Regions from separate parts of the Mesorhizobium sp. M7D.F.Ca.US.004.01.2.1 genome, predicted to be linked through region 1. Evidence: predicted binding sites of a transcription regulator. Region 1 holds the regulator's gene; each other region holds the start of a gene.

Region 1 (8,783 bases):
TCATCGGGCCTTCGGGCTGCGGGAAGTCGACGCTGCTGCGCGTCTTCAACCGCATCTACGAACTCTATCCCAAGCAGACCGCCGAAGGTCAGGTGCTGCTCGACGGCCAGAACGTTCTCGACCGCTCGCAGGATCTCAACCTGCTGCGGACCAAGATCGGCATGGTGTTCCAGAAGCCGACGCCATTTCCGATGTCGATCTACGAAAACATCGCTTTCGGCGTCAGGCTCTATGAGAAGCTCAGCAAGTCCGAGATGGACGGCCGCGTCGAGCAGGCGCTGAAGCGCGCAGCACTCTGGAACGAGGTCAAGGACAAGCTCAACGCCAGCGGCCTCAGCCTCTCCGGTGGTCAGCAGCAGCGGCTCTGCATCGCCCGCACCGTGGCGGTGAAGCCGGAAGTCATCCTGCTCGATGAGCCGGCCTCGGCGCTTGACCCGCTGTCGACCGCCAAGATCGAGGAGCTGATCGACGAGTTGCAAGCCGACTACACGATCGTCATCGTCACCCACAACATGCAGCAGGCGGCGCGCGTGTCGAAGCAGACGGCCTTCATGTATCTGGGCGAACTGGTCGAGTTCGACCGCACCGAGAAGATCTTCACGTCGCCCCGCGAGAAGCGCACGCAGGACTACATCACCGGCCGCTTCGGCTGAGTTCAGGCATACGAGGGACAAGATCATGGGCGAACACACAGTCGCTTCTTTCGACGAGGATCTCGGACAAATCAGCAGGCTCATCAGCGATATGGGCGATCTCGCCGGCTCGATGGTCGGTGGTGCCACCAAGGCGCTTTTGAATTCCGATAACGCCCTCGCACAGCGCGTCGTCTCCGACGATGCGATCATGGACGCGCGCCAGCGCGAGCTCGACGACCGCGCCATCACGTTGATCGCCAAGCGGCAGCCGATGGCCGACGATCTACGCCATGTCGTCGGTTCGATCCGCATGGCCGGCGATCTCGAACGCATCGGCGACCTTGCCAAGAACATCGCCAAGCGCGTCGGCACCGTCGGCCTCAGCGTCACACCGCGTGACCTGTCGCATTCCATCGACGCAATGGCTCAGCTGGTGCTGATCCAGGTGCAGGGCGTGATCGAGGAGTATGCGGCGCGCGACGCCGCGGCCCTGGCGAAACTGCGCGCCGCCGACGAGCGCATCGACGTCAAATACACCTCGGTGTTCCGCGAACTGCTGACCTACATGATGGAAGACCCGCGCAACATCACTGCCTGCACGCATCTGTTGTTCTGCGCCAAGAACCTCGAGCGCATCGGCGACCATGTGACCAACATCGCTGAAAATGCCTATTATGTTTTGACCGGCACGCAGTTGCCCGCCAATCGCCCGAAGCAGGACGAGACGGCAATGTCCGCGCCGGCGGCATGACGACAGGGGTGACCAGTCGATGATCGCGCCACGCATCATGGTGGTGGAGGATGAGGAGCCGCTAGGCGTGCTGCTCCGCTACAATCTGGAATCCGAGGGTTACCAGGTCGAGGTGGTGACGCGCGGCGACGAGGCCGAGATCCGGCTGCAGGAGAACGTTCCCGACCTTCTGGTGCTCGACTGGATGGTGCCTGCGGTTTCGGGTATCGAACTCTGTCGTCGGCTAAGAATGCGTCCCGAGACCGAGCGGCTGCCAATCATCATGCTGACCGCGCGCGGCGAGGAAAGCGACCGCGTGCGTGGCCTGTCGACCGGCGCCGACGACTATCTGGTCAAGCCGTTCTCGACGCCGGAATTCATGGCCAGGGTTAAGGCGCTGCTGCGCCGCGCCAAGCCGGAAGTGCTGTCCAGCGTGCTGAAGGTCGGCGACATCGTGCTCGATCGTGAGTCGCACCGGGTCTATCGCAAGAAGAGCGAGATCCGGTTAGGGCCGACCGAGTTCCGCCTGCTCGAGTTCATGATGCGCCATCCCGGCCGCGTCTTCTCGCGCAGCCAGCTGCTCGACAATGTCTGGGGCGAGACGATCTACATCGACGAGCGCACGGTCGACGTGCATGTCGGCCGCCTGCGCAAGGCGGTCAACAACGGCCGCATGCCGGACGTCATCCGCACCATTCGTGGGGCGGGCTACGCGATCCGCGAGGATTGAACTCGCCCGTCTGAATTCACGCCACGTTTTTGCCTGCGACGCTTCCTCTCGCCTGCGCGCCCGGCGCGAAAATCTCCTGGTCGACGAAGGTCAGCGCGCGCATGGCGCAGCCTTCGCGGATCAGCGGCAGTTCGTTCGGCTCGGTGTCGAAGGAAATCGATTTCGAGTGCTGGCCGCCGGCGGTCTGGGCAATCGCCTCGCGCAATGCCGGCTCGATCAGGTCGAAGGCAGCGGCGCTGACGCCGACCATGGCGACGGGCGCCGGATCGATCAGCGCGAACAAGCTGCCGAGACCGTAGCCGAGCGCTTCGCCGGCCTTGCGATAGGCCTCGCGCTCGGGGCCATCCCTTTCGCGGGCCGCGGTCGCCAGGGCGCGCATGTCGGCGTCGCTGACATCGGCGACGGGTTCTGCGTCCTCGCCCAGCTGCCTGGCGTTGCGCCAGATGGCGTAGTTGCCGGCATAGGCCTCGACGCAGCCGCGCCGCCCGCAGCGGCAGAGCGCACCTTTCGGCTGATGGATCATGTGGCCGAACTCGCCGCCCGAGGAATGGGTGCCGGTGAAGAGCTCGCCCTTCAGCACCAGGCCCATGCCGATGCCATGCGACAAAAGGATGGCGATGAAATCGTCGCGGTAGCGATCAGGATCGCGCCAGCGTAGCGCTATCGCCATCATGTTGCAGTCATTCTCCATGGTGGCGGGGATGCCGAACTCGTCCTCGAGTATGTCGGCGAAGGCGATGTCGGTGTGCGGCGTGATAGGCGACCACAGCATGGCGCGGGCGCGGGTGTCGGTGATGCCCTGGATTGCCAGCGCAATGCGGGCGATGCTGCGGACGTCGAGATCAGGGTCCTCGAGACGGCGCCGCACGATTGCCGTGCATTCGCCGATCAGCGCGTCCCGCGACATGGTCAGCGTGTCCAGCCGGCGCTGTTCCTCTGATATCACCTGGCCGGCATAGTCGATGACGGCGACGGAGAGAAAATTCAGCGACAGCACCACGGTCATCACCGCCGCCGCTTCCGGATTGAGGCTGAGGCCAACCTGCGGCCGGCCGCGTTTGAGCGAGCCGGCCTCGCTTGGTTTGCTTTCGGTCAGGATGCCTTCGCCGATCAGGTCGGAAGAGATCGCCGATATGGTCGAGTGGCTAAGGCCGGTTGTCGCTGCGATCTCGGTGCGGGACGGCTGTCCGGCGCGGCGCACGGCCGCAATCACCATCGCCCGGTTGCGCCGGCGCAAATCGTCGTGGCGGATTCCGACCGACATGTTTCTTCAAGTCCTCCCGGTCGCCGCGGTTCTCCGTGCCCCTCGAACGCTGTCGGCAACGCAGTCAAATACTGGCAGAAGCCGCCCACTCTGTCATTTATTTATTCCGGGGCCCGAAAAAAATTCGCGAGCACATCAAAATCCATCAGAATCGATGTTGACAGCGTTCGGGTGTTGGACCAGTATTTTTTCGAGGCTCGAAAAAATAGGGCCTCTGTGCCGGCCTTCGGGTCAGTTTGGTCGCGCCATACGCGGCGCAGGGAGGATATTATGAAAAGATTCACAGCCGCCATCCTGGCGGGTGTCGCCATGTCGCTGACGCTCGCGTCGGTCGCGCAGGCGAAGGACAAGGTCATCGGCGTTTCGTGGTCCAACTTCCAGGAAGAGCGCTGGAAGACCGACGAGGCCGCCATGAAGACGGCGATCGAGGCTGCCGGCGACAAGTACATCTCCGCCGATGCGCAGTCCAATCCCGGCAAGCAGCTTACCGATGTCGAAAGCCTGATCTCGCAGGGCGCCAATTCGCTGATCATCCTGGCGCAGGATGCCTCGGCCATCGGCCCAGCGGTGCAGAAGGCGCTGGACGAAGGCATTCCGGTCGTCGGCTATGACCGTCTGATCGAGAACAAGGACGTCTTCTACCTGACCTTCGACAACAAGGAAGTCGGCCGCATGCAGGCCCGCGAAGTGTTCAAGGTCAAGCCGGAAGGCAACTATGTCTTCATCAAGGGTTCGGGCGCCGATCCGAATGCCGACTTCCTGTTCTCGGGCTCGATGGAAGTGCTCAAGGAAGCCATCGACAGCGGCAAGATCAAGAATGTCGGCGAGGCCTATACGGACGGCTGGCTGCCCGCCAACGCCCAGAAGAACATGGAACAGTTCCTCACCGCCAACGACAACAAGGTCGACGCCGTGGTCGCGGCCAATGACGGCACCGCCGGCGGCGTCGTCGCGGCACTGACGGCGCAGGGCCTTGCCGGCACCGTGCCGGTCTCGGGTCAGGACGGCGACCACGCCGCGCTGAACCGCATCGCACTCGGCACGCAGACCGTGTCGGTGTGGAAGGACGCGCGCGAACTCGGCAAGAACGCCGCCGAGATCGCCTCGCAGCTCGCCGACGGCAAGAAGACGAGCGACATTGCCGGCGCCAAGGACTTCACGACACCGGGCGGCAACACCGTCAAGTCGCTGTTCCTGACCCCGGTTGCCATCACCAAGGACAATCTCAACGTCGTCATCGACGCCGGCTGGATCAAGAAGGACGAAGTCTGCGCGGGCGTCGCCGCCGGCACCGTCGCGGCCTGTAACTGATCTGGATCACGTCGAAATATCTGAACGCCGCGGCCCAAAAGCCGCGGCGTTTTCTCAAAAAGATTTGTATTTCCGCATCACGCGGATAGCTTCGGGAGCAATTCCAGGAAAAGTGCGTAGCGGTTTTCCGTCCGGAATTGCGTCAAAACAAAGAGATAGAACGGTTCGGCGTTTCCGGGAATCGGTGAACCGTTCTAGGCTGAGTTCCGGCATCCGCGTCAGACGGCCAGCCGGTGGGAGGAAATCATGACCGACACGACGTCCAACCCGCAGGCCGACACCGCGCGTGCGTCGGAGCTCGGCGTGGTCGCCCGGTTCCTGAAGGCGACCGAGATCGACACCCGCATGCTCGGCATGGTCGGCGCCCTGCTGATCATCTGGATCGGGTTGCATGTCATTTCCAGCCTGCGCCTCGGCGTCAATCCGCTCGATTTCGACAGCCGCACCTTTCTGACGCCGCGCAATCTCTGGAACCTGTCGGTACAGACATCGGCGGTCGCCATCATGGCCTGCGGCATGGTGCTGGTCATCGTCATGCGCAACATCGACCTGTCCGTCGGTTCCGCCGAGGGCCTGATCGGCATGGTGATGGGATTTGCCCAGGTGCATTTCCTGGTGCGGTTTGTCGGGCTCGAACTCGGCAATCCGTGGATCTGGGTTCTGGCGCTGGTCATCGGCCTGGCGCTCGGCCTGCTGATCGGGGCCTTTCAAGGCTTCGTCATCGCCTATCTCGAAGTGCCGGCGTTCATCGTCACGCTGGGCGGACTGCTGGTCTGGCGCGGTGCTGCCTGGTGGGTCACCAGCGGCCAGACGGTGGCACCGCTTGACGCCACCTTCCAGCTCATGGGCGGCGGGCCGTCGGGATCGATCGGCGCGACCTGGAGCTGGGTCGTTGGGATCGTGGCCTGCCTCGCCGTGGTGTTTGCGCTTTTCAACGGGCGGGTGCAGCGCAAGCGTTTCCGGTTTCCGCTGCGTCCGATCTGGGCCGAGACGCTGCTCGGCGTCGTCACCTGCGCCGTCATCATGGGTGCGGTCTGGCTCGCCAACTCCTATCCGTGGCCGATCGGCATCGTGAACCGGTATGCGGCCGCCAACAACATCACCGTGCCCGAAGGCGGCCTGTTCATCGCTCACGGCATCGCCATACCGGTGCTGATGGCGATCGCCGTCGGGCTGGTCATGACCTTCATCACCAACCGCACGCGTTTCGGCCGCTATGTCTTTGCCATCGGCGGCAATCCCGAGGCTGCCAATCTCGCCGGCATCAACACGCGCTGGATCACCATGAAGGTGTTCATGATCATGGGCGTGCTGGCGACGATCGCCGCCGCGATCTCCTCGGCCCGGCAGAATTCGGCGACCAACGTGCTTGGAACGCTAGACGAGCTGCTGGTCATTGCCGCCGCCGTCATTGGCGGCACGTCGCTCGCCGGTGGTTCGGGAACGATCATCGGCGCCATGCTCGGCGCGCTGCTGATGCAGTCGCTGCAGTCAGGCATGGTGCTGCTCGGCGTCGACTCGCCGCTGCAGAGCATTGTCGTCGGCGCCGTGCTGGTCATCGCCGTCTGGCTCGACACCGTCTATCGCAAGCGCGTCTAGGAGGCATGGCCATGACTGACAAGATTGCTCCTGCGGCCACAGCACTGATCGATATGCGCAACATCTCGATCGCGTTTGGCGGCATCCGCGCCGTCGACGACGCCTCGATCGATCTCTTCCCCGGCGAGGTCGTGGCGCTGCTCGGCCACAACGGCGCCGGCAAGTCGACGCTAATCAAGATCCTGTCCGGCGCCTACAAGCGCGATGGCGGGCAGATATTCGTCAATGGCGAGGAAGCGTCGATCTCCAACCCGCGCGACGCCAAGAAATACGGCATCGAGACGATCTACCAGACGCTGGCGCTGGCCGACAATGTCGATGCCGCCGCCAATCTGTTCCTCGGCCGCGAGCTGATGACCGCCTGGGGCACGCTCGACGACGTTGCCATGGAGGCGGAGGCGCGCAAGGTGATGGGGAGGCTCAATCCCCGCTTCCAGCGCTTCAAGGAGCCGGTGATCAAACTGTCGGGCGGCCAGCGGCAATCGGTGGCGATCGCGCGCGCCATCCTGTTCAATGCACGCATCCTGATCATGGACGAGCCGACGGCAGCGCTTGGTCCGCAGGAAACGGCGCAGGTCGGCGAGCTGGTCAAGCAGCTCAAGTCCGACGGCATCGGCATCTTCCTGATCAGCCACGATATCCACGACGTGTTCGAGCTTGCCGACCGGGTCTGCGTCATGAAGAACGGCCAGGTCGTCGGCACAGCCCGCACCACCGATGTGACCCAGGACGAGGTGCTCGGCATGATCATTCTGGGCAAATGCCCGCCCGGTGCCATTCCCGGACCGGGGGCGCTGAAGATCGCTGCCTGAGGTCAGACCAGGTCGCGGGTTGCCGGACTCGTGATATGCTAGCCGTCAGCATGGCTTGGCCTTGCCATTGTGTTGGCACGGCGACTTGCCCATAAAGGTCCCTATTCGCTCAGGGACCACATCATCCGTTGAAGAAGCTTTTTCCAATCGTCGCGTTCATCGCCGTTGCGCTGATCAGCATGACGATGGCGGGGTTTGCCTATTTCGCGACGCAAGAAGCCGCCCGCATCAAGTTCGAAGCGACGGCCGACGACGCGCTCAACCGAATCGAGAGCCGCATCGACCTGCATTTGTCGCTGTTGCGCTCGACGCAGGCCCTGTTCGACGCCCGCAACGGCGATATTTCCGGCAACGAGTTCAAGGCGTTCTTCAAAGCGCTCGATGCCGACAACAATTTTGCCGGCTTGCGCGGCATCGGCTATGTCAGGCTGGCGAAGGCTGGAGACGAGGCGGCGGTCGAACGCGATATGCTGCGCGACCATGGCGTCAACCATCCAATCTATCCTGACACCACGCAGCCTTGGCGCACCCCCATCGTGCTGTTCGAGCCGCTCGACCCGTCCAACCAGGGCAGCATCGGCTATGACATGTTCAGTGAACCGGTGCGGCGCGCGGCGATCGAAAAGGCGATGTCGGATGACCACCAGCACGCCAGCGGGCTGGTGCAACTGGGCCAGGACACAGGTGCCGCGCAGACGTTCACCGGCTTCCTCGTCTTCGTGCGGCTCAATGTCGAAACCGCACCCGATGTCATCAATGCGTCCAGGTCCTCCACGGCCGGTTTTCTCTATGCGGCTTTTCGGGCTCGCGACCTGTTCCAGACCGCGCTCAGCCGGTCGCCGCTGCTGCCGGTCAACACCGAAATTTACGATGGCGACGGCGCGGTGAACGGCGACAATCTGTTGTTCCGGTCGGAGACGCCACCGGCTTCGACCTTTGGGGACAGGCTGCTGGTCACCCGCAAGATAATGGTGGCCGGCCGGCCATGGACTGTCCTGTTCCGGCCGACGAGCGCCTTCTCGCAGCCGTCGTCGCGCGCCATTCCGGTTATGCTGGGGCTGTTCGGCCTGTTGCTGGCGGGCGCCATCGCGCTGGTGGCGCGGTATCAGGAGCGGGCCTATGAGGCGGCGTCGCGCTTGCACGAAACGACGGAAAAGAGCCTGCTCGAAAAAGACCTGATGCTGCAGGAGATGAAGCATCGCATCAAAAATTCGATCACCAGGGTGCTGGCGATCGCGCGCCAGACGGCATCGCGGGCCACCGACGTCAACGAGTTTTCCGCATCCTTCTCGGCCAGGCTGCAGGCGATGGCGGCATCCCAGGACATGCTGACGCGCTCGCGCTGGCAGAAGGCCGATCTTAGCGATCTCCTGCGCATCGAACTGGGTCAGGTGTTCGGCAAGGATCTGCCCGATGAGCTGTTGTCGGGGCCACAGGTGCTGCTCGACGAAACCACGACGCAAGCGCTCGGCCTCACCTTCCACGAACTGGCGACGAACGCGCTGAAATACGGCGAAGCCGGCAATTCGGCCAATACCCTGAAGGGCGACTGGGCGCTGAAGGTGGACTGGTCGCTCGAAGGGCGCGGGCGCGACAGGACGCTGGCTCTCAACTGGCGCGAAACCGGGCAGAAGAAACTCGAAGCACCCGCCAAGACCGGATTCGGCACCAAGCTGATCGATCTCAACGTCACGCGCGAATT
Region 2 (8,783 bases), on a different contig from region 1:
GATGACCTTGCCGTCGGCAAACAGCGGATCGAAGTCAAGCAAAGCGACCAGTTCGCCGTCGGGGCCATGCAGCACGAAACGGCGCATGTCGCTACCGAGATGGTCGGCGAACGGGCGGTTGAGAAAGCCCATCTCCCAGCGCTTGACGATGCGGTCGCCGCGCCAGTTTTGGGAAAGCCGGGCGATCTCGTCGAGGTGGATCGTTCGCCTGTCCTCTTCGAACGAAAAGCCCTTCTTCAGCAGCCAGCGCTCGGAGTAGCGCACGGTTTCGTTGCGCTTTCCGGAAAAATCATGCTCGGGCAGGGTGAGGCGGGTGTCGATGCCGAAACGATTGACCTTGTAGCCGAGCCCGGCCAGCACCCGTGCGGTCTCTTCGCCGATCTGCACGAACCACGGGCTGCCGGCGGCCTCGACGAAGCGTCTGATATAGTCGGGTCGATGCGCCGGAGCCGCCACGGGGTCGCCGAGCGCGAAATGATGCTTCATCTTGGTGCCGAAGGCGATGTAGCCGTCGGCGTCGCCGAAATAGGAAAGCTTGTTCTGCACGGCGCTGGAGTAGGCGAGCGAGAAGTCGCCGTGGCGGCGTACAAGCGCCAGCCGTTCGACATGGGTCAGCGCCTCCCGCTCGACCTTGGGCGCGGCGCCCTCAAGGATGCTGTCGACATAGATCCGCAAGGAGGGCATGGTCGAGATTCCGCGTGCCGCCTACAACGCCGCGCGTCCAAGACGCGCAAAGGTGCTGTAACACTTCGATTCTGCGCATGGCCTCGAAAATCGAACCCGATTTCGGGCATGCGCGTGGGGGATAACAGAGACCCGCCAGCCCCCCAGGGCCTCGAATCAATCACATTGCCGCGACCTGATTACCGTTGATATTGCGCATATGCCATATAGGGCACAACCGCGGCCCAGCGTATGCCTCGAAAATCGTATGGCTCGAAATCGGCAGCGGTTTGCGGGTATGGTCCTGCGCGGGATCAAACGGTTACAGCGTCATGCGAGCCTTGCGGCAGGGCGGTCGAATGGGATTCAAGAGTGAATGGCTGATACGACAATCAGGTGGGTGGCGGACCAGACGGTGACGGTCGAGCCGGCAATCGTCGTCGGCGCCGGTGCTGCCGGACTGGCCGTCGCGCACGCCTTGATGAACGCCGGCGTGCCGACCGCGATCCTGGAAAAGGAAAGCCGGCTGGCCGAGCCCTGGCACCGGCGACACCCGCAGTTGCATCTCAACACCCACCGCGATCTTTCTTCGTTGCCTGGCCTCGCCTATCCCCCGGGCACCCCTGCCTTTCCGCAAAGGATGGTCGTCATCCGCCATATGAATGATTTCAGGGAGGAGAACCGGCTGCCGGTGCAGTTTGGCGTCGCTGTCGAAGAAATCGCCTTCAAGGGCGATCATTGGGCGCTGCGGACCAGCGCGGGGCGGCGCCTGGCCCGCAATGTCGTCATCGCCACCGGCCGCGACAGGCAGCCATTCACTCCTGAATGGAAAGGCATGAAGGATTTCGCCGGCCGCATCATCCATTCGGCGGATTTCGGCGACGCGCAGGACTATGCGGGCCAGAAAGTGCTGGTCGTCGGCGCCGGCAATTCGGGCTTCGACGCGCTCAATCATCTGGCCGACATAGACACGGCCGCCATCTGGCTGTCGGCCCGCAACGGCCCCGCCCTCCTGCCCAAGCGGATCGGCAAGATCGCCGTGCATCGGCTTTCGCCGTTCATGGCGCGCTTGCCGTTGCGGGTCGCCGATGCGGCGATCGCGGCAACGCAGCGCCTCGTCTTCGGCGACCTGACCAAATTCGGCGTGCCGCCCGCACCCAGGGGCGGCGTCAGCCGCCTGACCTCGGATTATACCGCGATCGCTGCCGACGACGGCGCCGTCGACGCCATCAAGGCCGGCAAGATCACCGTCGTGCCGGCCATACGGGAATTCACCCGCGACGGCGTGATCCTGGCCAATGGCAGCCTGATCGATCCCGATATCGTCATTGCCGCGACAGGCTACCGCACCGGGCTGGAGCCCATGGTCGGCAAGCTCGGCGTGCTCGACAGCAAGGGCGTTCCGCTCTTCAACGGCGGGCAAGCCGATCCGAAATTGCCCGGCCTGTGGTTCACCGGCATGCGGCCAAGCATTCGCGGCTGCTTCGCCAATGCCGGCATCCTGGCCAAGGCGATCGCCAAACGGATTGCAGCTTCCGCTGGCGCCTCCCACCAATCCGGTGCTTCACGCTGACTTAATCGGAGACGCCGGTACGTCGGCTTGATCAACTGCTTGCTATGTTATATAACATGTTATCATTTATGGCACAGGTCGACTATGGAAGACGTCATACGATCTCTTGGCTACCTCTGCCTGGGCAGCAGGTTGAAGCGCATTGGCGAGCAGTTGCAGGCCGACGCGCAGCGTCTGCTCGACGGCTTGGAGGTTCCACTTCAATCGAGCCAGTACCCGTTGCTTGCCGCACTCGACAAACTGGGACCGTTGGCTGTCGGCGAACTGGCGCAATCGCTGGGGCTGACACAGCCGGGTGTGACAAGAAGCGTGTCGCTTCTGGCCGAGCTGGGGCTGGTCGAAGCCATCCAGTCGGATGGTGACCAGCGGCGGCGGGTGGTCTCGCTGACTAAGAAGGGTCAACGCCTGGTCGATGTCGCGAAGCGGGACGTGTGGCCGCGCATAGAGAGCGCCGTCGCGGATTTGTGCCGAGATCTTTCGGGGCCACTTCTCGATCAACTCGCGGCCATTGAGGACGGTCTGGCTACGGCCCCGCTCGATCGTCGCGTCAAACAAGGCGCCAGGCAATGAAACATATTCTTGACCGTCCTGTCTGGAGCGCGCTGGAGACGAGGCATCAGGCCTTCGCGCAAGGTGGCAAGCTTGCCAGGCGCTATTCACCGTCAATCGCCCTCTTTGCCGCTACCGCTACCGACGATGCCGAAAGCCTGCGGGCGTTCGGCAAGCTTGTGTCCTCGGGCGAGAGCGTGATCATGGCTCAGGCCGATGCCATTGCGCTGCCGGTCGGCTTGTCGGCGATCTCGACGGCCGCTGCCGTCCAGATGGTTGCCGAGGTGCCGTTGCAGACCGTGTCGGACGAGCGCGTGCAACGTCTGACGCAAGAGGATGCGGCCGAGATGCTGGCCTTGGCGTCACTCACCAAACCCGGCCCGTTCACATCCGGGGCGTTGAGCCTCGGCGACTTCTGGGGTGTGAAAATCAACGGCAGGCTGGTGGCGATGGCCGGCGAGCGCATGAAGCAACCCGGCTATAGCGAACTCAGCGGCGTCTGTTCGCACCCGGAATTCCGTGGCGGCGGCCTCGGCCGGCTGCTATCGCTGTTCGTGGCAGACCAGATTTTTGCACGCGGCGAGATACCGTACCTCCACGCCTATGCCGCAAACACTGGTGCCATAAGATTGTACGAATCCATCGGCTTCCGATTGAGAAGCATGATCAATGTGGCCGTGGTTCAGCGGGCCGAATAGGATAAGGCGCCGCCGGGCATCACGCCGACTTCGGCTCGAGCCGACGGAAACCGACGGCCTCCATCAGCATATCCTCTTCGACCATGCCGGCATTGTGCAGGGCGAGCAGGTTAAGCGCGATTTCGCGCGCATCGGCGGAATCGGGATGCGCTTCACGCCGCCGGCAGGCCTCATCGAACACGCGCTGCAGCTTGGCTATATCGGCTGGCTTGAGCAAGCCACGGTCATAGACGGACTTCGACATGGCGATCTCCTGATAAAGACCTAGGGCGCCACGTTTAAATTGCCAATCTTTCCCGAGGCTTGAATGATTTCACGTAAAAAGGGAGGGGCTTCGGGGTCACCGAAATCCCTCCCTTGAGATTGCAAACCAGTGCCGGATATCAGACCGCGATCTTGCCGCCACCCTGTTTGGTGATAGCGACCACCGACGGCCGCACCGGCATGTCGGGCTTGAAGTCGGGCCAGCGTGTCGACAGGTCTTCATAGTAGGACGGGCGGCCGAACGCCTCCCAGTCCTCGCCGCCGTCGCCCGGATGCTGGACGGCGACGAAGGCGGTCTGGTCGTCGGGCGCAAACAGCGGACCGCACATTTCGGCGCCGATCGGCACGCGGAAGAACAGTTTTGAGGTCGCCCGCGCCGACCCTTCGGTGTCCACTGCCCACAGGCCGTCGGTACGGCCGGTGGCCTTCGGGCCCTGGCCATCGGTGGCGACCCACAGGCGGCCGGCCGAATCGACGGCGCAATTGTCGGGCATGCCGAACCAGCCATTGGCCGTCGTTGCCGTCGAGAAGGTGGCGCCGATATCGGCCACCGAAGGATCGCCGCATTTCAACAGCACTTCCCACTTGCCCTTGGCAGCGGTGAAATCGCCGCCGTCCTCCGATATCTCGATGATGTGGCCGAAGGCGTTTTCGGCGCGCGGGTTGGCGGCGTCGACCTGGTCGGCCTTGCGCTTCGAATTGTTGGTCAGCATCACATAGACCTTGCCGTTGACGGCATTGGGCTGGATGTCTTCCGGGCGGTCCATCTTGGTGGCGCCGAGCAGGTCGGCGGAGCGGCGTGTTTCGATCAGCACGTCGGCTTGGCCAGTGAAGCCGTTTTCAGCCGTCAGCGGCCCCTGGCCGAAGACGATCGGCAGCCATTCCACGGAACCGTCTTCGGCGAACTTGGCGACATGCAGCGTGCCGTCGTCGAGCAGGTCCTTGTTGGCGGCATGGTCGTTCGGATTGAACGCCGCCTTGGTGACGAACTTGTAGACATAGTCGAAGCGCTCGTCGTCGCCGAGATAGAAGACGACGCGGCCGTCCTTGGCGACGATCGATTCGGCGCCTTCATGCTTGAAGCGGCCCATGGCGGTGCGCTTCCTCGGCGTCGAGGTCGGATCGTTGACATCGACCTCGACGATCCAGCCGAAGCGGTTGGCTTCGTTCGGCTCCTTGGCCAAGTCGAAGCGGTCATAGTGCGCCGCCCATTCATAGGCGCCTTCGGGAATGCCGAGGCGCTTGTAGTTGGCGGCTTCCTTGTGGTCTGCCGGCAGTTCGCCGGAGAAATAGCCGTGGATGTTTTCCTCGGCCATCACATAGGTGCCCCAGGGCGTGACGCCACCGGCGCAGTTGTTGAACGTGCCGAAAACCTTGGTGCCGGACGGGTCGGCATTGGTCTTGACGCGGTCATGGCCGGCAACCGGACCCGACAGCGCCATTTCGGTGCTGGAGGTGATGCGGCGATTAAGCTTTCCGTCGCGCACCACCTGCCATTTGCCAGCGTCCTTGCGGATCTCGACGATGGTGCCGCCGTGCGCCGCCATCTCGACATCGACCTGCTCCTTCGAGAGGGGTGCGACTTCGGCCGACTTCTTGCCGTCCTTTTCGACGATCTTCACGATGCCCGGGAACATCAGATGCGGGTTGGTGTATTCGTGGTTGACCACCAGCATGCCGTGTTCGGCTGAACCGTCGATCGGGAGATAGCCGACGTAGTCGTTGTTGTAGCCGAACTGTCTGGACTGCGCCTGCGCCGACTGTTTCGTCGGGTCGAAGTCCGGCGAATCGGCAAACAGCGGGTCGCCCCAGCGCAACAGCACATCGGCGTCGTAGCCCGGTGCGACATGATGCTTGTCGTCGATGCCGGCCTCCAACTCGTCGAACGCGAAGGCCGAGCTTTCCGCGGCCCGGGCTTCGTCGGCGCTGATAAGCGCCAGCGGGGAGACGGTGGCGGCGATGGCCGAGACGGCCAGCGAACCCCTGAGGAAGCCGCGGCGCGAGAACCGCGCGGCAATGATCTCGCCCATGGTGCGGTTGTCGGTGGGGTTGGTGGCCGGGCCGTCGTTTTCCTCGAGCAGGCTGGTGCGGAATCGGGCGTCAGGGGAGCGGTGTTCGGTCATTTGGGGGCTTGCCTCTGGCTGCGTGGATGGCTGGAGCGTGTTGCCTGTTTAACCCCTTATAATCGCCGGATCACATTTTCGTGACATCAGAGGCCTTTCAGACGCAACAGGCATTCCGCGCACCGTTGGCCAAGCATTCTCGGAGTTGCCGTGCCAGGGATGGTGGACATGATGTGACGGCGGACCACCGGCGACAGGATCGGAGTGGACGGCAACAAGATCGAGCATCCCGACGGCATCAGAGAGACAGCGCCAGGGAAGCAATCGAGAACGGTCGTTTCGATATAAAGGAGCCCTCGGCCGCGCCATCGTCGAACGTCCGGCGCCGGCGGACGATATTAGTCGTCTTCAGGCTCTGTGAAACAGGTCAACCAGGCAAAAGCCAGCGTTACAAGTCACCTCCGCCGCCCCCGGCGGAGGTGACTTGATGTCCGGCGTCTGCCGTCGTCAGGCATCGGGAAAGCCAGTCTCCCGTTAAGCGATAGCGGTCGCGGCGCCGTTCATACGAAGCTAATATAGCATAGGGATAGGACTTTAGTCCAACCTTGCGCTTGCAAAAGTCCTGGGTGACAACCGCAACGGTCGGAGGTCGCTTCCGGGAACCACGTCTTTCAGCGATGCTGGTTGCTACTGCGACGTTGAGGGTGGGCGCCGGCTCAATCGACGGAGATCAGGATGCACAGATCGGTCACGACCCGTTGTTGCCGGCTGGCGCTCAGATTGGCGGCCGCGCTGGCGTTGACCATCGCTCCCTATCACTTTGCCCTCCACGGCTCCGTTCCCGGAATCGACACCGCCAGCGCACAGGCCGGCAAGGGCGGTAATGGCGGTGGCAACAGCGGGGGTGGAAACGGCAATGGTGGCAGCAGCGGTGGCGGAAACAGTAGCGGCGGCAACAGCGGTAATAGCGGCAACAGCAACGGGAATGGCAACAGCGGCAATTCCGGCAAGTCAGGATCAAACAAGGGCAACAGCGCGAGTCATGTCAATGCCACGACTGGTGACAAGGTCGACGTGACAGGCAACAAGATCACAGTCCGGCATCCCGACGGCTTAACCGAACAGCTTGAGAACGGCCGTTTCAGGATGGAGGATGCGCTCGGGCGCACGATCATCGACCGCCGGGCCACGCCGGCCGATGTCAGCCGCCTGAAGGCCTTGTGAAGCTTGCCAACAGGCAACGGCCGGCTTCACATGTCACCTCCGCCGCCCCCCGGCGGAGGTGACCTCGTTTCTGGGCCGGCACCGCGCGATTTCCGGCACCGCGATGACTGAAGTCCCTGGAGCGGCTCCGGTTTGGTAGAAGCGCTGAACTGTTAGGTATGGCTCCTGTCGCGGTCGCGCGACTCACGCATCATCAAGGCTGCTTCGGTGCGGTTTCGCACATTGAGTTTCGACAGCACGCCGGTCATGTGATGCTTGACGGTCTTCTCCTGAAGCTCCAGCCGCAGGGCGACTTCCTTGTTGCTCAGCCCCTCAGCCACCAGCCGCAGGATTTCCGTCTGCCGCTCGGTGAGTTGCCGCAGCCGGTCCGCTATGGCGTTGGTGGGCTTCTGGGACTGGAGATCCGAAAGCAGTCGGGCCGACAGCGTCGGCGAAAGATAACTCTCGCCAGCCGCCACGTTGCGCAGGATGTCGGCAAGCGCGCGCGATCCGATACCTTTGAGGACGTAGCCGCGCACCCCAGCGTTCAGGGCCATTGTCACATCGGCATTGGCCTCCGAAACGGTCAGCATGACGATCTTCTGGGCGGGATGGCTGGCGAGGATGCCTGCAACCGCGGCCAGACCACCCCCCGGCATGGAGATATCGAGCAGCAATATGTCGGGCCGCACCGTCGAGGCGATGCGTTCGGCATCCTGCGCCGTGGCACCCTCGCCAGCCATCTCGAAACCTCCGATCTCCGACAGGCTGCGCGTCACACCTTCGCGAAAGAGGGGATGATCGTCGACAATGGCGATGCGAATAACATCAGTCATGCTTGCTCCTCAATCGATAGACGGATCACCAATCGCGTGCCTTGCGGCCCGGTCAAGGTTTCGAACTGGCCACCAATGCTTTCGACCCGCTCTCTGAGGCCGGCGAGCCCGAGGCCCTCGACCCGTGCCGGATCGAAGCCTGGCCCGGCGTCCGATACTTCAACACAAAGCCTGCCACCTTTCATCCCGGCACTCACCGCTTGATCCTTGCCTCGCCCGTGGCGGTAGGCATTGTTCAGCCCTTCCTGCACGAAACGATAGATGCTGATCTTCTCGGAGGCGCCGGGCTCTGGCAACTGTCCGGCCAGCGTGAGTGTCACCGACGTTCCCGTCCTCAGCTCGTGTTCGTTGACGGCCAGCCGCAGAATGTCTGGTGCGGCTGCCGTCTCTATCTGCGGCAGGACGAGGCCGGTGCAGATGCCGCGTATTTCGCGCAGCGCATCCTCCAGCGTCTTGCGGATCATCGCGACCTCGGTCGAGCGGCTTTCGCCCGAATGGCCGTCGGCGGAAAATATCGGACTGTCCATGCGCAACGCCGCCAGGGCCACGAGTTGGGCTGGACCGTCATGGAGATCGGCGCCGATACGGCGCAAATATCTTTCGTTGAGCGCGGTGGCGCGGCGGGAGGCCCGCTGCACGCGCATTCTCAGGGCGCTGTTTTGCGTCACCAGACCCTGCAGTTCCGACACCTGGCGGCGCAGCGCCCCGCGCTGATCGTCGATGGTGCGGCTGCCGCGCAGGACGATGCCCGACAAGAGTAGCAATGCCGCCAGGGTCGCGCCGGCCACGATCAGCCAGCTAGACCACAGAGCCGAAGCCAAGGTGGCTTTGAACTCGTCGGCGATCTCGTAGAATTCGGTGACCGCCACCACTTCGCCGGACCAGGGCTCGCGCACCGGATTGTAGATCTCCAGCAAAGGCACGCCGAACGCCT
Region 3 (6,608 bases), on a different contig from region 1:
ATCAGTGACGGCTTTGCTGGCTCCGGCCATGATCACGCTCCCACGGACCCGTAGACGAGCTTGTCCTGGCGCGCGCGCAGTTCGGCGATCTTGGAGCCCGCTGCGGGAGCGGCATTCGCATAGGTGATGAGCTCGCCCTTCTTGATCGGCGCGGTGACCGAGCCGCCCTGCAGCAGGCCGCAGGGAATGGCCTTGGCGGCGCGCGCCTCCGGCGTCGTCATGATCCAGGCGCGGTAGCAATATTCGCCGATCGCATCGAGCTTCTCGCCCGGCTTCATGTCCTTCTTGGCCACCGCGCAGACCTCTGCCACGGGCTTCGCCAGCGGCACCATGTCGGCCTTGCCGTAGAGCACGACGCGGGCGCAGGTCAGCGGCACCTCCAGTGAGGTCAGATGATAGGGACGGTGGAAGGTGAAGTACGGGCCTTTGCCCATCTTCAGATCTTCCATGCGCTCCGAGATGCGCGGATGCGACATGTCGGCGACGACGAAGACGCCGGGCGCGACACCCTTGCCGATCGAATAGTCGACAACGCCAACCTTCGACAGCACGCCGCCATCCTTCTGCGGCACCAGCACCTTGGACAACTCGCCAAGCGTCGCCGCCGGGCCATGCATGCCGGCCTTGTCGGGAACCAGCCCGGTGGCATTGGCGATCGCCGCCATCTCGACCATGGTCTTGGAGCCATCGACGAATTCGACCAGCATGCGCACATTCATGTGCCGGCGCTTGGCTTCCTCCTCATAGTCGGGGGGAATGGCGTCGATGTTGAGCGGATTGTTCTTGCCCTTGCCGGCAGCAACGATCGGGTGCCCCATGGCCGAGACGAACTCGATCAGCTCCATGCAGGAAGACGGCTCATCGCCGGCGCCCAGCGAATAGGTGACGCCGAGCCGGTCGGCCTCGCTCTTCAGATAGGCGCCGATGGTGACATCGGCCTCGACATTCATCATCACCAGGTGCTTGCCATGTTCCATGGCGCGCAGCCCGATCTCCGCGCCGACGGCGGGAACACCGGTGGCGTCGATGACGACGTCGATCAGATCATTGTTGATGACCAGGCTGGCATCATTGGTGACCGCCACCTTGCCAGCCTCCATCGCCGCCGTCATCGCCGACGCGTTCGAGACTTCGCGCGCATGCCCGGTTTCCTGGAAGGCGATATCGACCGCCTTGCTGGCCGCGGGCAGGTTCAGTTCGGAAATGGCGCCGATCTCGATGCCTGACATATGGGCGACGCGGGTGACGATGTCGGTTCCCATCTCGCCGGAGCCGATCAGGCCGATGCGGATAGGCTTGCCCGACTTGGCGCGTTCCTCGAGATCGCGGGCAAGACCCGTCAACGAAACATTGGAAGCCATACCGCTTATTCCTCCCACATTGCAGGCTTGTTCAATTGCTTGACGGGTATTGAACATCTGTATTTCTGTCAAGACTAATGTCCAAATCCGTGCGCATTTAGGGCACTTTCCCGGCAGCCCGGGCGGGGGCGAAAAAGCGCTGGGCAAAGCCTGATGTCGCGCAGTCAAGCGGTTCACCGCAGGCCCGGATGAACCCCATAGAAGTCAGGCGATTTGACGCCGCTTCTCCCGGCACAAGGCAGCCGGGGTTGTTCGCTGGACTGTCAGTGCGTAAAAGGCGCATAGAGGCATCGGTTAGGGGCTTTCCGATGAACGTTCAACAATGGGTGCGGCCCGCCGCGCTGCCGGGCGATGGCCCGGCGCATGCGATCGCCGGCATCTTCGCCGCGGAACTGCAAATACCGACGGTTCAGCTCGACGACAACTTCTTCGATCTCGGCGGCGACTCGCTGACGGCCGAGACTTTGGTACTAGCCGTGCAGAAGCGGTTCGGCGTCAAGTTGCAGACCTCTGTCCTGCTCGGGGCGCAGACACCGCGCGAGTTCGGCCGGCTGATCGCAGCGCTGGTGCCGGTCCATCCTGCCCGTCAACTGATCGTGCCGGTGTCGGGCAATGTCGGCTATGAGCCGATCGCCATGATCCATGGCATTTCCGGCTCGGCCCTGTTCGCCAATCGTTTCGGCAAGCGACTGAAGCAGAAATACGCCGTCATGGCCGTGCGCGGCATGGGGCTCGAGCCCGGCGAGACGCCCTATTCCAGCATGGCCGAATTCAGCTCCAACTACTTTGAAGCACTCACTTCGGTGACCGGCCAGCATCCCGACATCATTGGCGGCATATGCGCAGGTGGCCTGCTGGCGATCGAGGTCGGCCGGCTGAGCCATGAAGCGACCGGCAAGCGGCCGGCGCTCGTGCTCATCGATCCGCCCTCGCCCGGCTCGGCCTGGCTGAAACCGATGCCGGACGATCGCATGACCGAGAGCAGGCGTCGCCAGATCGCCCGCAAGGTGACCTACTGGCGCCTGTTGCGCGATGGGCTCAGCGCGTTAGGCCTGGGACAGACGCGCCTTGGGCGACATCTGCGCAGGAAGGCGTTCAAGAGCGCGCTCTTGCAGGCAGCGGCCGGATTCGTGCCCTCGTCCTATCCCTGCGATATCCTCATTCTCGCCAGTTCCGAATGGGGCGCCACGACAGTGGCGCAATACAAGGGCTGGGCATCCGACATGGCCACTATGAAAACGGTCGTCATGCCTGGCGCGCATGAGAAGTTCCGTGCGGCCAACATGGATGCGATCGACGCTGAGATCATCGCTTTCCTCGCCGCAAGAGACACGGCAGCGCGCGACGTCCAGCACCAGCAATGAGTTTTGGCCAGCGAGAAGTCGCGTCCATCGCACCGGAGAAGCTGGTGCCGTGGGTAACGGGTGTTATTCCGCCACACCGACGGGAAAATCGTGGAAATGGACGACCACCCCGTCCGCATCGATCAAGATCACGGCATAGGCGGGAGGCTCGTGGCCAAGGCTCCAGCTGTTCGAAAAATCGAGCGCGGTCTGATGGTTGGTGCTGCGCAGCGTGCTGACGGGAATGCCGCGCCAACTGCCGGCGATCAGCCGATGGACATGTCCGGCGAAGATATGACGGACATTGCCGTGACGCAGCAGGACATCGTGCAACGCATCGGCGTCAGTGAGCATGACCCGGTCAAGTTCGGGGATGTGAATCCTGAACGGCGGATGGTGCATGAACAGGAAGACCGGCCAGTCGCGCGCCTGTTCCAGTCTCTCGCCCAGCCAGCGCAGGCGCGCGTCGCAAAGCCTGCCCTCGACATGGCCGCTGTCCAGCGTGTCGAGCAGGATCAGGCGACCCTCGCTTGTCTCGACAACGCTCTGGACGAAACCGCGCTCGGTGGCAGCTTCCGGGAACATCTCGACAAACAGCGCCCGGTCGTCATGATTGCCGAGCATCAGTCGGCAAGGCGGAACGAACCCCGCCAGTCTTTCCTTCAGCGCAACGTAGGCGGCCCGTTCGCCGTCATTGGTCAAGTCGCCGGAAATCACCACCAATTCGGCATCGGCATGGTTGCGGCTTATGTCGGCAAGGCAGGCGTCCAGCCTGGAGAGCGGATCGGAACCGTACAGAAGACCGCCCGGTGTCATCAGATGCGGATCGGAGACCTGGATGATTTTCATGACCCTACTCGGAATGCCTTCTTGCTGGCGCGGCGCGACATCAGCCGGCAAACGAAACGCCTCGACTCCGCTTTACTGTGCCGTCCAGCCGCCGTCCATCGGCAGGGTCGTGCCGGTGATCTGCTTGGCTGAGTCCGAGCACAGGAACAGCGTCAGCGCCGCAAGCTCGTCGACGGTAACGAATTCCTTGGTCGGCTGTGCGGCGAGCAGCACGTCATGCTTGACCTGTTCCTCGGTCATGCCGCGCGCCTTCATCGTGTCCGGGATCTGCCTTTCGACCAGTGGCGTCCAGACATAGCCTGGCGCGATCGCGTTGACGGTGACGCCGTCGAGCGCCGCTTCCAGCGCCACCGTCTTGGTCAGGCCTGATATGCCGTGCTTGGCCGACACATAGGCGGACTTGAACGGCGAGGCGACCAGCGCATGCGCTGAAGCCGTGTTGATGATGCGGCCCCATTTGCGCGCCTTCATGGCGGGGAGTGCAGCCTTGATGGCGTAGAACGCCGCGAGCAGGTTGATGCGGATGATGGCTTCCCACTTATCGTCCGGAAACTCCTCGATCGGCGCGACATGCTGGATGCCGGCATTGTTGACCAGGATGTCGAGACTGCCGAACGCTGCCTCAGCCTCATGCACCATGGCGCTCACCGCCGCGCCGTCCATCATGTTGGCATCGGAGTAACGGCACTTGACGCCGAAATCCTTCTCGATGCCGGCCCGCTCCTGCTCGATGGCAGCCGCGTCGCCGAGACCGTTGATGGTGACGTTGGCGCCTTCGGCGGCAAAGGCGCGGGCGATGGCCAGGCCAATGCCACTGGTCGAGCCGGTGACGAGCGCGTTCTTTGAAGACAGGAAACCCATGATGATCTCGCAGGAGGTGGGAGGGAATGAACGTGGCGGCTTGTGCGCCGCACCATGACACTGCCACGGTCATATGTCGGTGCGATTACAGTGTTGCGACGGCGTCGACGGGCCTGTCAGGCGGCTGACACGGCACTGTCATGGTGCCGTGCAACATAATCCGGAGCGCATTCGCGCAGTCATTCCTGAACCGATGGGGCACCCGCCTTGCAGATCGCCGATGTCGTGAAGCGCGCCTATGCGATGCCGCTGACCAACCCCTCCTTCCCGCCCGGGCCGTACCGTTTCTTCAACCGCGAATATGTCATCATCACCTACCGCACGACGCGCGAGGCGCTCGAGGCTGTCGTGCCGGAGCCGCTGGAAATCGACGAGCCGCTGGTCAAGTACGAATTCATCCGCATGCCGGATTCGACCGGCTTCGGCGACTACACCGAGACCGGCCAGGTCATCCCGGTGCGCTACAAGGGGCAGCACGGCGCCTACGTCCATTCAATGTATCTTGACGACGACGCGCCGATCGCCGGCGGTCGCGAACTGTGGGGCTTTCCCAAGAAGCTCGCCAACCCCAAGATCGTCCATGAAGGCGAGGTGATCGTCGGCACGCTGCACTATGGCAGCGTTTTGTGCGCCACCGGCACGATGGGTTACAAGCACAAGGCCGCCGATCACGGCTCTGTCCTCGCTTCGCTGCCGGCGCCCAATTTCCTGATCAAGATCATCCCGCATGTCGACGGCACGCCGCGTATCTGCGAGCTGGTCCGCTACCACCTCACCGACATCACGCTGAAGGAAGCCTGGACGGCGCCCGCCGCGCTCGATTTACGGCCGCACGTCATGGCCGACGTGGCGCGGTTGCCGGTGCTCGACATCGTGTCATCAGTCCACTTCACCGCCGACCTGACGCTTGGGCTGGGCGAAGTGGTTCACGACTATCTCGCCGACCGCACCTGAGCGCATCAGCCATTCAGACATGATCCCGAAAAGCGGGAACCGGTTTTCGCTAGAGATCGTGCCCAAACAAAGTCGGAGACCAAAGCCGTGCTTGAACGCAATCGCAAGAAGGAGGCCACCGCCACCATCGCGGAAATCTCGGCGCAGTATGACCGCATCGCGCTGGTGTTTCAGGGTGGCGGCGCGCTCGGCGCCTATCAGGCCGGTGTCTACCAGGCGCTGGCCGACGCCGGCTGCGAGCCGAGTTGGCTTTCCGGCGTGTCGATCGGCGCCATCAATGCGGCGATCATCGCCGGCAATGAATCAAGCCGGCGCCTGCAGCGGCTCGAGCAATTCTGGCAGACGATTTCGGGCCGCAAGATCTGGGCCTACACGCCCGAAGGCGACATCTATCGCGACATCCGCAACCGCACCAGTTCGTGGATGACCATGGTCATGGGGCAGCCCGGCTTCTTCAAGCCGCGCAACCCCAATCCGTGGATCGAGCAATCGGGCGCCGAGGGCGCCACCAGCTTCTACGACACAGCCGAATTGAAGGAGACGCTGGAAAGCCTGATCGACTTCGACATCTTGAACGACGGCAAGAAGCGGCTGAGCGTCGGCGCGGTCAATGTTCGGACCGGCAACTTCGTCTATTTCGACACCGACAAGGTCCGCATCGAACCTGAGCACATCATGGCCAGCGGCGCGCTGCCGCCCGCCTTCCCGTCGATCCGCATCGAAGGCGAATATTACTGGGACGGCGGCATCGTCTCCAACACGCCGCTGCAGTATCTGCTCGACCAGGAAGAGGACCGTTCTTCGCTGGTCTTCCAGGTCGACCTGTTCAGCGCGCGCGGCGTGCTGCCGCGCAGCATGCCGGACGTGTTGTCCCGCCACAAGGACATCATGTATTCGAGCCGCACGCGGCAGAACACCGACAATTTCAAACGCATCCATGGCCTCAAGATGCGCCTGCTCGATGCGCTGAAACGGGTGCCGAAGGAGTTGCGGACGCCGGCCGAGGAAGCGCTGATCGAGGACTATTCGGACGCCGGCATTGTCAACATCGTGCATCTGATCTACCAGCACAAAGGCTATGAGGGTCACGCCAAGGACTATGAGTTCTCAGGCACCTCGATGCGCGAGCATTGGCATACAGGGCTTGAGGACACGCAGCGCACCTTGCGCCATCGCCAGTGGCTGACCATGCCGACCAATGTCGACGGCGTCGCCATCCACGATCTGCATCGCGAAGATC
Region 4 (7,660 bases), on a different contig from region 1:
ACCTGGTATTGCAGAGCGGCACCCGCCTCTGCACCGCCCAGCACATCGGCATAGGCGTCGCGGATGGCCTCGGCCGGGAACAGCGCCGGATCGGGAATGCCGCCGGCAAACGAGATGATGTCGGGCTGGTCGAGCAGCTTCAGGAGTTCGCGAATTTCGGACGCTTTCATGCGCGACGAGCGCGAAGCCAACAGGTTCATCAAAGTCACGACACGCCTCCCCAGACGCAGCAATATAGGTCAACTTGCCTGACCTATATCCCCTCTTGCCTGCGAATTGAAGTGTGCCTGAACGATTTCCCGAATGCGCCAGCGCAATGCACGAACGCCGCGAGCAATTCCACAAAAAGTGTGCAGCGGTTTTCCGTCCGGCTAAAGGCTCTTCTTGTAGCCGAGATGGCTGCCGATGAAGCCGAGGCTTTCATAGAACCGGTGCGCGTCCGCGCGCGACCTGTCGGTGGTCAGTTGGACGAGGCTGCAGCCGCGCGCCCGGCATTGCGCGATCGCCCATTCCATCATCTGCCTGCCGATGCCGCCCGAGCGCCTGTGGCCGGCGACCCGAACCGCCTCGATCTGCCCGCGCCAGGCGCCCTTGCGCGACAGGCCGGCAAGGAAAGTGATCTGCAAGGTGCCGACCACCTCGGCGCCCTCGACGGCCACCGCCAGCAGCTGGTTGGGGTCGGCATCGATGGCGTTGAAGGCATCGACATAGCCTTGCGCCAGCGGCACCGAGGCGTCCTCGCGGCCGGCGCCAAGCGGATCATCGGCCAGCATGGCGACGATGTCAGGCAGGTCGGAGGCTTGCGCACGGCGGAAGGTGATCATGGTGTCGGGCATATCGTGAGGCGCTGGCAGCGGCAAGATTTGGATACGCTCCCACCGGGCGCTGGCACAACCCTCTGAGGTTCAATCCGCATCACCCGCCGGCTTGGCCTTGCCGCACTGCGCCAGCACCTTGCCGATGGCAGCGCTCGAGCCCTTCAGCGGAAAACTGGTCTGGCCGTATTTGGCCGCGCTGACGCTGACCTCGCCTTTTCCGCGCAGCAGGTCCAGCAGCGGATCGGCTTTCGCCAGATTGACCACGAAGTAGTTGTACATGGCCTCGAGCTGCAGCGTCTTGGTCACCGTCTTGCCGTCGGCCTTGAACTCGAACGAACCGCTGAGGCCGGGCTCCAGTTGCTGGCCTGTGGCGCCGAGATCGAAACTCAGCACCGGCGTGTCGAAACAGGTCAGCATCAGATGCGCATCGCCTTTCGGGCCGCCGCAGACCGAGGCGGTCAGCACGCTGCCGCCCTCGTCTTCCTCCATCTTCGCAGCCCAGCCGCCGCACGACGCGGCAAAAGTCGGCTGCGCGGCCTGCAGGACCGCGACCGCACCGGCGACGACGAGATATCCAGCTCTCATGACTTCCCCCAATTGACCCCCTCTAGGGCATTTGCAGCACCAGCAGGCATTCTATAGGAAAAGCTGTCCTGTGGCATTGCCCGTCGCGCAGATGTCGCCCGGTCCTGATTTTGCGGAGAGCGGTGTTGAGAGCCTGTGTTCGTCTGTGTCTTCTGTTGGCCACCTTGCTGGCCTTGCCGCTCACCGCCCATGCGCAGTGGAAGCCGGTCGAGAAAGTCGAGACCTACGCCATCTCGGGCCAGTCCGGCGCCGAACTCTACCGCTCGATCGGCGAGAAAGGGCCGCTGATCCGCGGCGCCAAGACGCGCACCATGGCCTACACCAACTTCAAACTGACCTGGAGCGGCAGGGACTACAAGCCAAGGGGCAAGGACTGCGTGCTGACAATGGGGCGGCCGAAACTGATCATCACCTACGCCTTGCCGAAGCCTGCGGGTTCGTTGCCGCCGGCCGTCCAGAAGAGCTGGGACGTCTTCATCGCCAGCGTCAGCGCCCATGAACAAGTGCATGGCGCCAGCATGGTGCAGATGGTCCACGACATTGAAGCGGCGACGGACGGCCTGACCATTGCCGACGATCCCAAATGCAGCAAGACCAGGACCGAGGTGGTCAAGCGGCTCGACGCGATCTCGAAGGCGCGTGTACAGGCAAGCCGCGATTTCGACCGCGTCGAATTCGGCGATGGTGGCAATCTGCAGAAACTGGTTTTCGCTTTGGTGACCGGCCCTTGAAACAGGCCACCGCGCCTTTGCGACGCGGCGGCAAGATTTGAAGTCCACCTACCGGCTGAGATCGAGCGCTGCGCTCAGGTCGCCCATCGGCGGCTGGTCGTTGTTGCGCAGCGCCTTGTCGCGGGCAACGATGCCGGTCAGCACCGGCAGATCGTAGCGCGCGGTGATGAAGCGCAGGATCGACGTCGTGTCGTATTGCGTGTGGTCGAGCGTGCCCATCTTCGCATAGGGCGAGATGATGAAAGCCGGGATGCGGTTGCCCGGCCCCCAGCGGTCGGCCTTTGGCGGCGCGACATGGTCCCAGAAGCCGCCATTCTCGTCATAGGTGACGACCACCAGCATGTGGCTCCATTGCGGGCTCTTTTCCAGATGCGAAACGAGGTCGGCGAGATGCTGGTCGCCGCTCGCCACATCGGCATAGCCGCCATGCTCGTTGAGATTACCTTGCGGCTTGTAGAAGCTCACCGAAGGCAGCTTGCCGTCGTCGATCGCCTTGATGAACTCGGCGCCATCCAGGCCACCGTCTCGCAGGTGCTCTGTCCGCGCGGTCGTGCCCGGCGCGTAGGCGGCGAAATAGTTGAACGGCTGGTGGTGGAACTGGAAGTTCGGCACCGGCGTCGCGTTCTTGCCGTCGAGCGTTGCCTGCCAGGCGCCGGCATACCAGGCCCAGTCGACGCCCTTCAGCGTCAGCAGGTCGCCGATGGTGATGTCGTGCTGCGGCGGCAGCGTCGTCGGCTGCGCCGGATCGGCCAGCGCCTTGTCGCCACCCTCGACCGGCTTGTTGGCGCTCGGCTGATAGGGCGGCTGCATGGTGTTGACCGCATAGAAGTCGGGCGTGATGGCGCCGTCATTGACGAATTTCGGTGCGCCGCCAAGTGCCGACGGCGGCGAATTGTCGGCGACCTTCAGCGTCTTGCCGTCGGCTTCGACCACGGCGATCTGCCCCTTCACCGGGCTGGTGTCGGCGTGCGGATAGACCGGCGCGCAGGCGCAGGCGAGCTGGAAATGGTTGAGGAAGGAGCCGCCAAAGGCGCCCTGGAAGAAATTGTCGGCCAGAACGTATTTCTTCGCCACCGCCCACATCGGCAGCACCGATCCGTCATAATGGCCCATCACCAGGCCGCCGGAATCGGCCCAGGCGACGAACTTGTCGTTCTTGCCCGCGTCGATCTGCATTTGCTCCTGATAGAAACGGTGCCAGAGGTCGCGCGTGATGACCGAGGTCTTCTCGTTGAAGCCGCTGGCATCGTCGATGGCGAAGCTGGCATTGGTGAGATGCGCCGACTGCGCCTCGGTGACCGGCGGCGTCACGCCCTTGGCGGTCAGCCCGCCCCAGGCCGGCGGCAATTCCGTAAGCGGCTTGCCGTCGCGGTCGAGCTGCCGCGCCTGGTCGGCCGAGACATTGGCCAGGCCGTTGGCGCCGGGGAAGCCGCCATAGAGATTATCGAAGCTGCGGTTCTCGGCATAGATGACGACGACGGTGTCGATATTGTCGTAGCCGGGCGGTGCGGCCATGGCCGCGCTGGCGAAGGATGCCAGGGCCGTACTGGCGAGGCAAAGGGAGATAAAAGGCCGCGTCATGGGAAGTCCTCATGGCTGGGGGATGGCTAGAGGGGCAATGCATGGCTTGGGGGCAACGGCCATGGCTGCAAAGGCTAAGTCGATGCCTTGTCACCTTTGTGACATCTGCGCTGCCGGCGAACACGGTTGCGTGAGCGGATGGACCAGTCATCAATCCGTTGCAGTGCGCACCTAATTCCCAGGCAAACCGGATTGAACCCATGACGACAGGACGATGGAAAAGCCTGATGATCGCGGCCGCTGCAGCATCGATCTTTGGCTTTGCCGTGACCCTGCCGGCAACCCTTGTTCGCGCTGGAACCGGCAGTGTCCATCCCGGGCCGATGTCGCGGGCGGATGCCTTCGCACGCGCCGCCGCCCTGACCACGCTTGGTCGAAAAATGTTCTTCGACCCGGCGCTGTCTGCCTCCGGCAAGCAGGCCTGCGCGTCCTGCCACGACCCGCACCATGCCTTCGGCCCGGCCTCGGCGGCTTCAGTCGAAATGGGCGGGCCGCATCTCGACCAGCCCGGACTGCGTGCCGTGCCCTCGCTTCGCTATTTGCAGGCCGCGCCGGCCTTCACCGAGCATTTCTACGATTCGGAGGATGAGGGCGACGAGAGCGTCGACAATGGTCCAACCGGCGGCCTGACCTGGGACGGCCGCGCCGACCGCGGCAGCGATCAGGCGAAGATCCCGCTGCTGTCGCCGTTCGAGATGGCCAACAAGGATGCCGCTGCCGTCACCGCCGCCTTGCGCAAGGCCGCCTATGCTGACGACTTCAAGGCGGCCTTCGGCGACGACGTTCTCGACCATCCGGACGATGCTTTCGACGCCGCCGCCGAGGCGCTTGGGACCTTCGAGCAGAGTGCGCCCGACTTCTATCCCTATTCCAGCCGCTACGACGTCTTCCTCGCCGGCAAGGCGACGCTGTCGGCACAGGAATTGCGCGGCCGCGCGCTGTTCGAGGACGCAGCCAAGGGCAATTGCGCCAGTTGCCATCTGAGCGAACCGGCCAATGACGGCGAACCGCCGCAATTCACCGATTTCGGCCTGATCGCCATTGCCGTGCCACGCAACAGGGCGATTCCCGCCAATGCCGACCCCGCCTATGTCGATCTCGGCCTATGCGGCCCGCTCAGGACGGACTTCAAAAGCCGGGCTGACTACTGCGGCCTGTTCCGCACGCCGACGCTGCGCAACGTGGCGGTGCGCAAAAGTTTCTTCCATAATGGCACTTTCCACACCTTGCGCGACGCGGTCGCCTTCTACGCGACGCGCGACACCGATCCCGGCCGCTGGTACCCGAGAAACACCGACGGCACGGTCCGGCAAAACGCCGATTTGCCAAAGGCTTACTGGGTCAACCTCAACCAGGACCCGCCCTTCGGCAAGAAGCCCGGCAACAAGCCAGCTCTCACCGATCCCGAGATCGACGACATCGTCGCCTTCCTGCAAACGCTGACCGACGCCGACCAGCAGGCAGCGCCAGCGAACTGAACCGCCTTGCTCGTTTGGCCTGCCCGCCGGCGAAAGAAAGGGTTCTGGATTTGCCGGATTTGATGCGCCGCAACGCTTGGGACCGGTAAAGAGAGACATATCCCATTAGCGCTTCCTAAACCGCTTTCCGGTAATCCTCGTCACTCGATGGTGGGGCGCCGATGAACGCATTCAGGCGAGCGGCCGGATTTGTTGTTATCATGTTGACCGGCGCGGCGACGCTGGCGGCGTTGCATATCGATGCCCAGCGAAACTTCGCGCTGGCCAAGGAGCGCTATCTCGAGAATTCCCAGGCCGCTTCCAGAGCGACAGCCAAGACCGTCGAAGACGCCTTGCGGGCCGTCTATGAAAATGTGCGGACCTTGACCTATCTGCCCAGCGTCCAAAACCTCGACCGGCATGGCACCAATCTGGGCGACGAAGGCCGCGCGACAATCCAGCAGATCTACAACAACCTCGCCAACAACGTCTCCATTTCCGAAGTTTACTTCCTGCCGCTGGATTTCAACCCGGACCGCTTCGATGCGGTGACCGGCAAGCTCGAGGAGCCGATCCTCCAATTCGACCAGCTGATCGTGAATGCCAAGGCGAGATCCGAGGTCGCCGCGGACGCGAAGCCCGGAAAGTTGGACCAGAATGCCCTGGTTCGCCCCCCCGAGGAGATCGAGACCTATGAATACCACGAACTGGCAAAGCAGCTCGCCTGGCTGAAGACGAACTATCCGAATTCAAGCGCCATCGACGGGCTCAACGTGCCGATTATCGGCACGAAGGAGCTCATCACCTGCGACAACACCGATTTCATCCACACCGGCAATGACGCGGACCGCTCCGGCTTCATCCTTTCGGTCCCGGTCTTCGGCGGGGATGGCAACCTGCGCGGCTCTGTCTCGGCGATCATGCTTACCTCGGCGCTGCGCAAACTGTTGCCGAGCAGCGACTATGTCATCGTCAATTCAGGCTACGGCTTTGAATCCGACCAGCACAAGATGTCGACGGCGCTCGCGGCGGATTCCCGTGCCTTCACGGCGGCCGACCCCAATCTGATCTATTCCGAAGTCATCCCGCTCTCGCTCAACGATCCCAGGAGTGCATGGCGTCTCTGGGCCGGTTTCCCCAACAGCCGGTTCGACAGTAACCTGGACGTCCAGTCCGTGCATGAATTCGAACTGGCCGGTTATGCGGCGGTCGCGGTGGTCACGCTGCTGGCGCTGGCCTGCTGGTATGCGATCGGGCGGACGATGACGATGCAGGTCGAGGCAGCCGAGACCCTGGAGCGGCGGGTCGAGGAACGCACCGCCGAGATCCAGCACCTGGCCACGCATGACATTCTCACCGGCCTGCCCAACCGAGGCCTGCTGGCTGAAACGATGGACGAGGCATTGAGAAGCCTCAGGGACGGCGAGAAGCTGGCCGTCCACTGCGTCGACCTCGACCGTTTCAAGCCGGTCAATGACACGCTCGGCCATCCGGTCGGCGACGAGCTGCTCGGTGCGGTGGCGAAGCGGTTGAAACACCATGCCGGCGAAACCGCCATGGTGGCGAGAATTGGTGGGGACGAGTTCGTCATCCTTCAGCTCCTGCTCGACGGTAACGACGAGGCCGGCGTGCTGGCAAGCCGCGTCATTCATGCCCTGTCCGACGAATTCTCCATCCATGGCCACAAGATCAACATCGGCGGCAGCATCGGCATCGCCGTCTTCCCCGACGACGGGCAAAATTCTGAAACCCTTATTCGCAATGCCGACCTTGCCTTGTACAAGGCCAAGATGGAAGGCCGCGGGACCTGCAGGTCGTTCGAGCCAGGAATGGACGCGAGACTGCAGGAGCGGCGCCAACTCGAATCCGAGCTGGCACTCGGCGTGAAAAAAGAACAGTTCGTCCTGCACTATCAACCGCTGCACGACGCAAAGACCTCGCAACTCACCGGCTTCGAAGCGCTGGTGCGATGGAACCATCCGCGCCTCGGCCTGCTGCCGCCGTCGGAGTTCATCCAACTGGCCGAGGAGACGGGCGTCATCGACGCGCTTGGCGAGTGGATCCTGCGGCGTGCCTGTACCGACGCCGCGAAATGGCCCCTGCCCGTCAAGGTCGCGGTCAATCTCTCGCCGGCCCAGTTCAAACAGCAGGGGCTGTCGCTTCAGGTTGCCGCGGCGCTCGCGGCGTCGGAGCTGCTGCCGTCGCGGCTCGAGCTGGAGATCACCGAGTCGGTGCTGCTGGCGAACAACGAAAACACGCTAAACACGCTGCACGGCCTGCGCGACCTCGGCATCTCTATAGCAATGGACGATTTCGGCACCGGCTATTCCTCGCTGAGCTATCTCAGGTCGTTCCCGTTCAACCGCATCAAGATCGACCGCAGCTTCGTCAGCCTGATGTGCGAGAGCAGCGAAAGCCGGGCGATCGTCAAGGCCGTCGCCGAACTCGGCACCACGCTCGGCATGACGACGACAGCCGAAGGCGTCGA

What was found. Region 1 encodes PhoB, which activates phosphate uptake and scavenging genes when phosphate is short. Its sites were predicted from a motif close to TGTCATNNANCTGTCAT; they were not measured.
Region 2: EN993_RS18860 (PhoX family phosphatase) is a predicted target of PhoB. The motif match lies at 5,940-5,956, and genes of this name have one in related genera.
Region 3: EN993_RS28020 (acetoacetate decarboxylase) is a predicted target of PhoB. The motif match lies at 4,488-4,504, and genes of this name have one in related genera.
Region 4: EN993_RS26050 (acid phosphatase) is a predicted target of PhoB. The motif match lies at 3,861-3,877, and genes of this name have one in related genera.

The regions. Positions count from the first base shown of each region.
Region 1 is NZ_RZRQ01000012.1:33,712-42,494, reverse strand. Features, by position in the region: gene pstB (phosphate ABC transporter ATP-binding protein PstB) at 1-653, shown strand, start outside; gene phoU (phosphate signaling complex protein PhoU) at 679-1,386, shown strand; gene phoB (phosphate regulon transcriptional regulator PhoB) at 1,406-2,095, shown strand; gene EN993_RS04320 (ROK family protein) at 2,112-3,359, opposite strand; gene xylF (D-xylose ABC transporter substrate-binding protein) at 3,630-4,670, shown strand; gene EN993_RS04310 (sugar ABC transporter permease) at 4,917-6,269, shown strand; gene EN993_RS04305 (ATP-binding cassette domain-containing protein) at 6,281-7,081, shown strand; gene EN993_RS04300 (CHASE domain-containing protein) at 7,210-8,783, shown strand, end outside.
Region 2 is NZ_RZRQ01000134.1:5,537-14,319, forward strand. Features, by position in the region: gene EN993_RS18835 (phosphatidylglycerol lysyltransferase domain-containing protein) at 1-684, opposite strand, end outside; gene EN993_RS18840 (NAD(P)/FAD-dependent oxidoreductase) at 1,040-2,236, shown strand; gene EN993_RS18845 (MarR family transcriptional regulator) at 2,321-2,806, shown strand; gene EN993_RS18850 (GNAT family N-acetyltransferase) at 2,803-3,483, shown strand; gene EN993_RS18855 (hypothetical protein) at 3,503-3,727, opposite strand; gene EN993_RS18860 (PhoX family phosphatase) at 3,867-5,870, opposite strand; gene EN993_RS18865 (hypothetical protein) at 6,546-7,034, shown strand; gene EN993_RS18870 (response regulator transcription factor) at 7,187-7,849, opposite strand; gene EN993_RS18875 (sensor histidine kinase) at 7,846-8,783, opposite strand, start outside.
Region 3 is NZ_RZRQ01000297.1:303-6,910, reverse strand. Features, by position in the region: partial or broken gene EN993_RS28045 (thiamine pyrophosphate-dependent enzyme) at 1-30, opposite strand, end outside; gene EN993_RS28040 (NAD(P)H-dependent oxidoreductase) at 33-1,361, opposite strand; gene EN993_RS28035 (acyl carrier protein) at 1,670-2,725, shown strand; gene EN993_RS28030 (phosphodiesterase) at 2,789-3,553, opposite strand; gene EN993_RS28025 (3-hydroxybutyrate dehydrogenase) at 3,626-4,414, opposite strand; gene EN993_RS28020 (acetoacetate decarboxylase) at 4,622-5,368, shown strand; gene EN993_RS28015 (patatin-like phospholipase family protein) at 5,456-6,608, shown strand, end outside.
Region 4 is NZ_RZRQ01000249.1:415-8,074, reverse strand. Features, by position in the region: partial or broken gene EN993_RS26070 (PLP-dependent aminotransferase family protein) at 1-200, opposite strand, end outside; gene EN993_RS26065 (GNAT family N-acetyltransferase) at 372-824, opposite strand; gene EN993_RS26060 (hypothetical protein) at 906-1,403, opposite strand; gene EN993_RS26055 (DUF922 domain-containing protein) at 1,556-2,134, shown strand; gene EN993_RS26050 (acid phosphatase) at 2,183-3,715, opposite strand; gene EN993_RS26045 (cytochrome-c peroxidase) at 3,916-5,193, shown strand; gene EN993_RS26040 (EAL domain-containing protein) at 5,355-7,660, shown strand, end outside.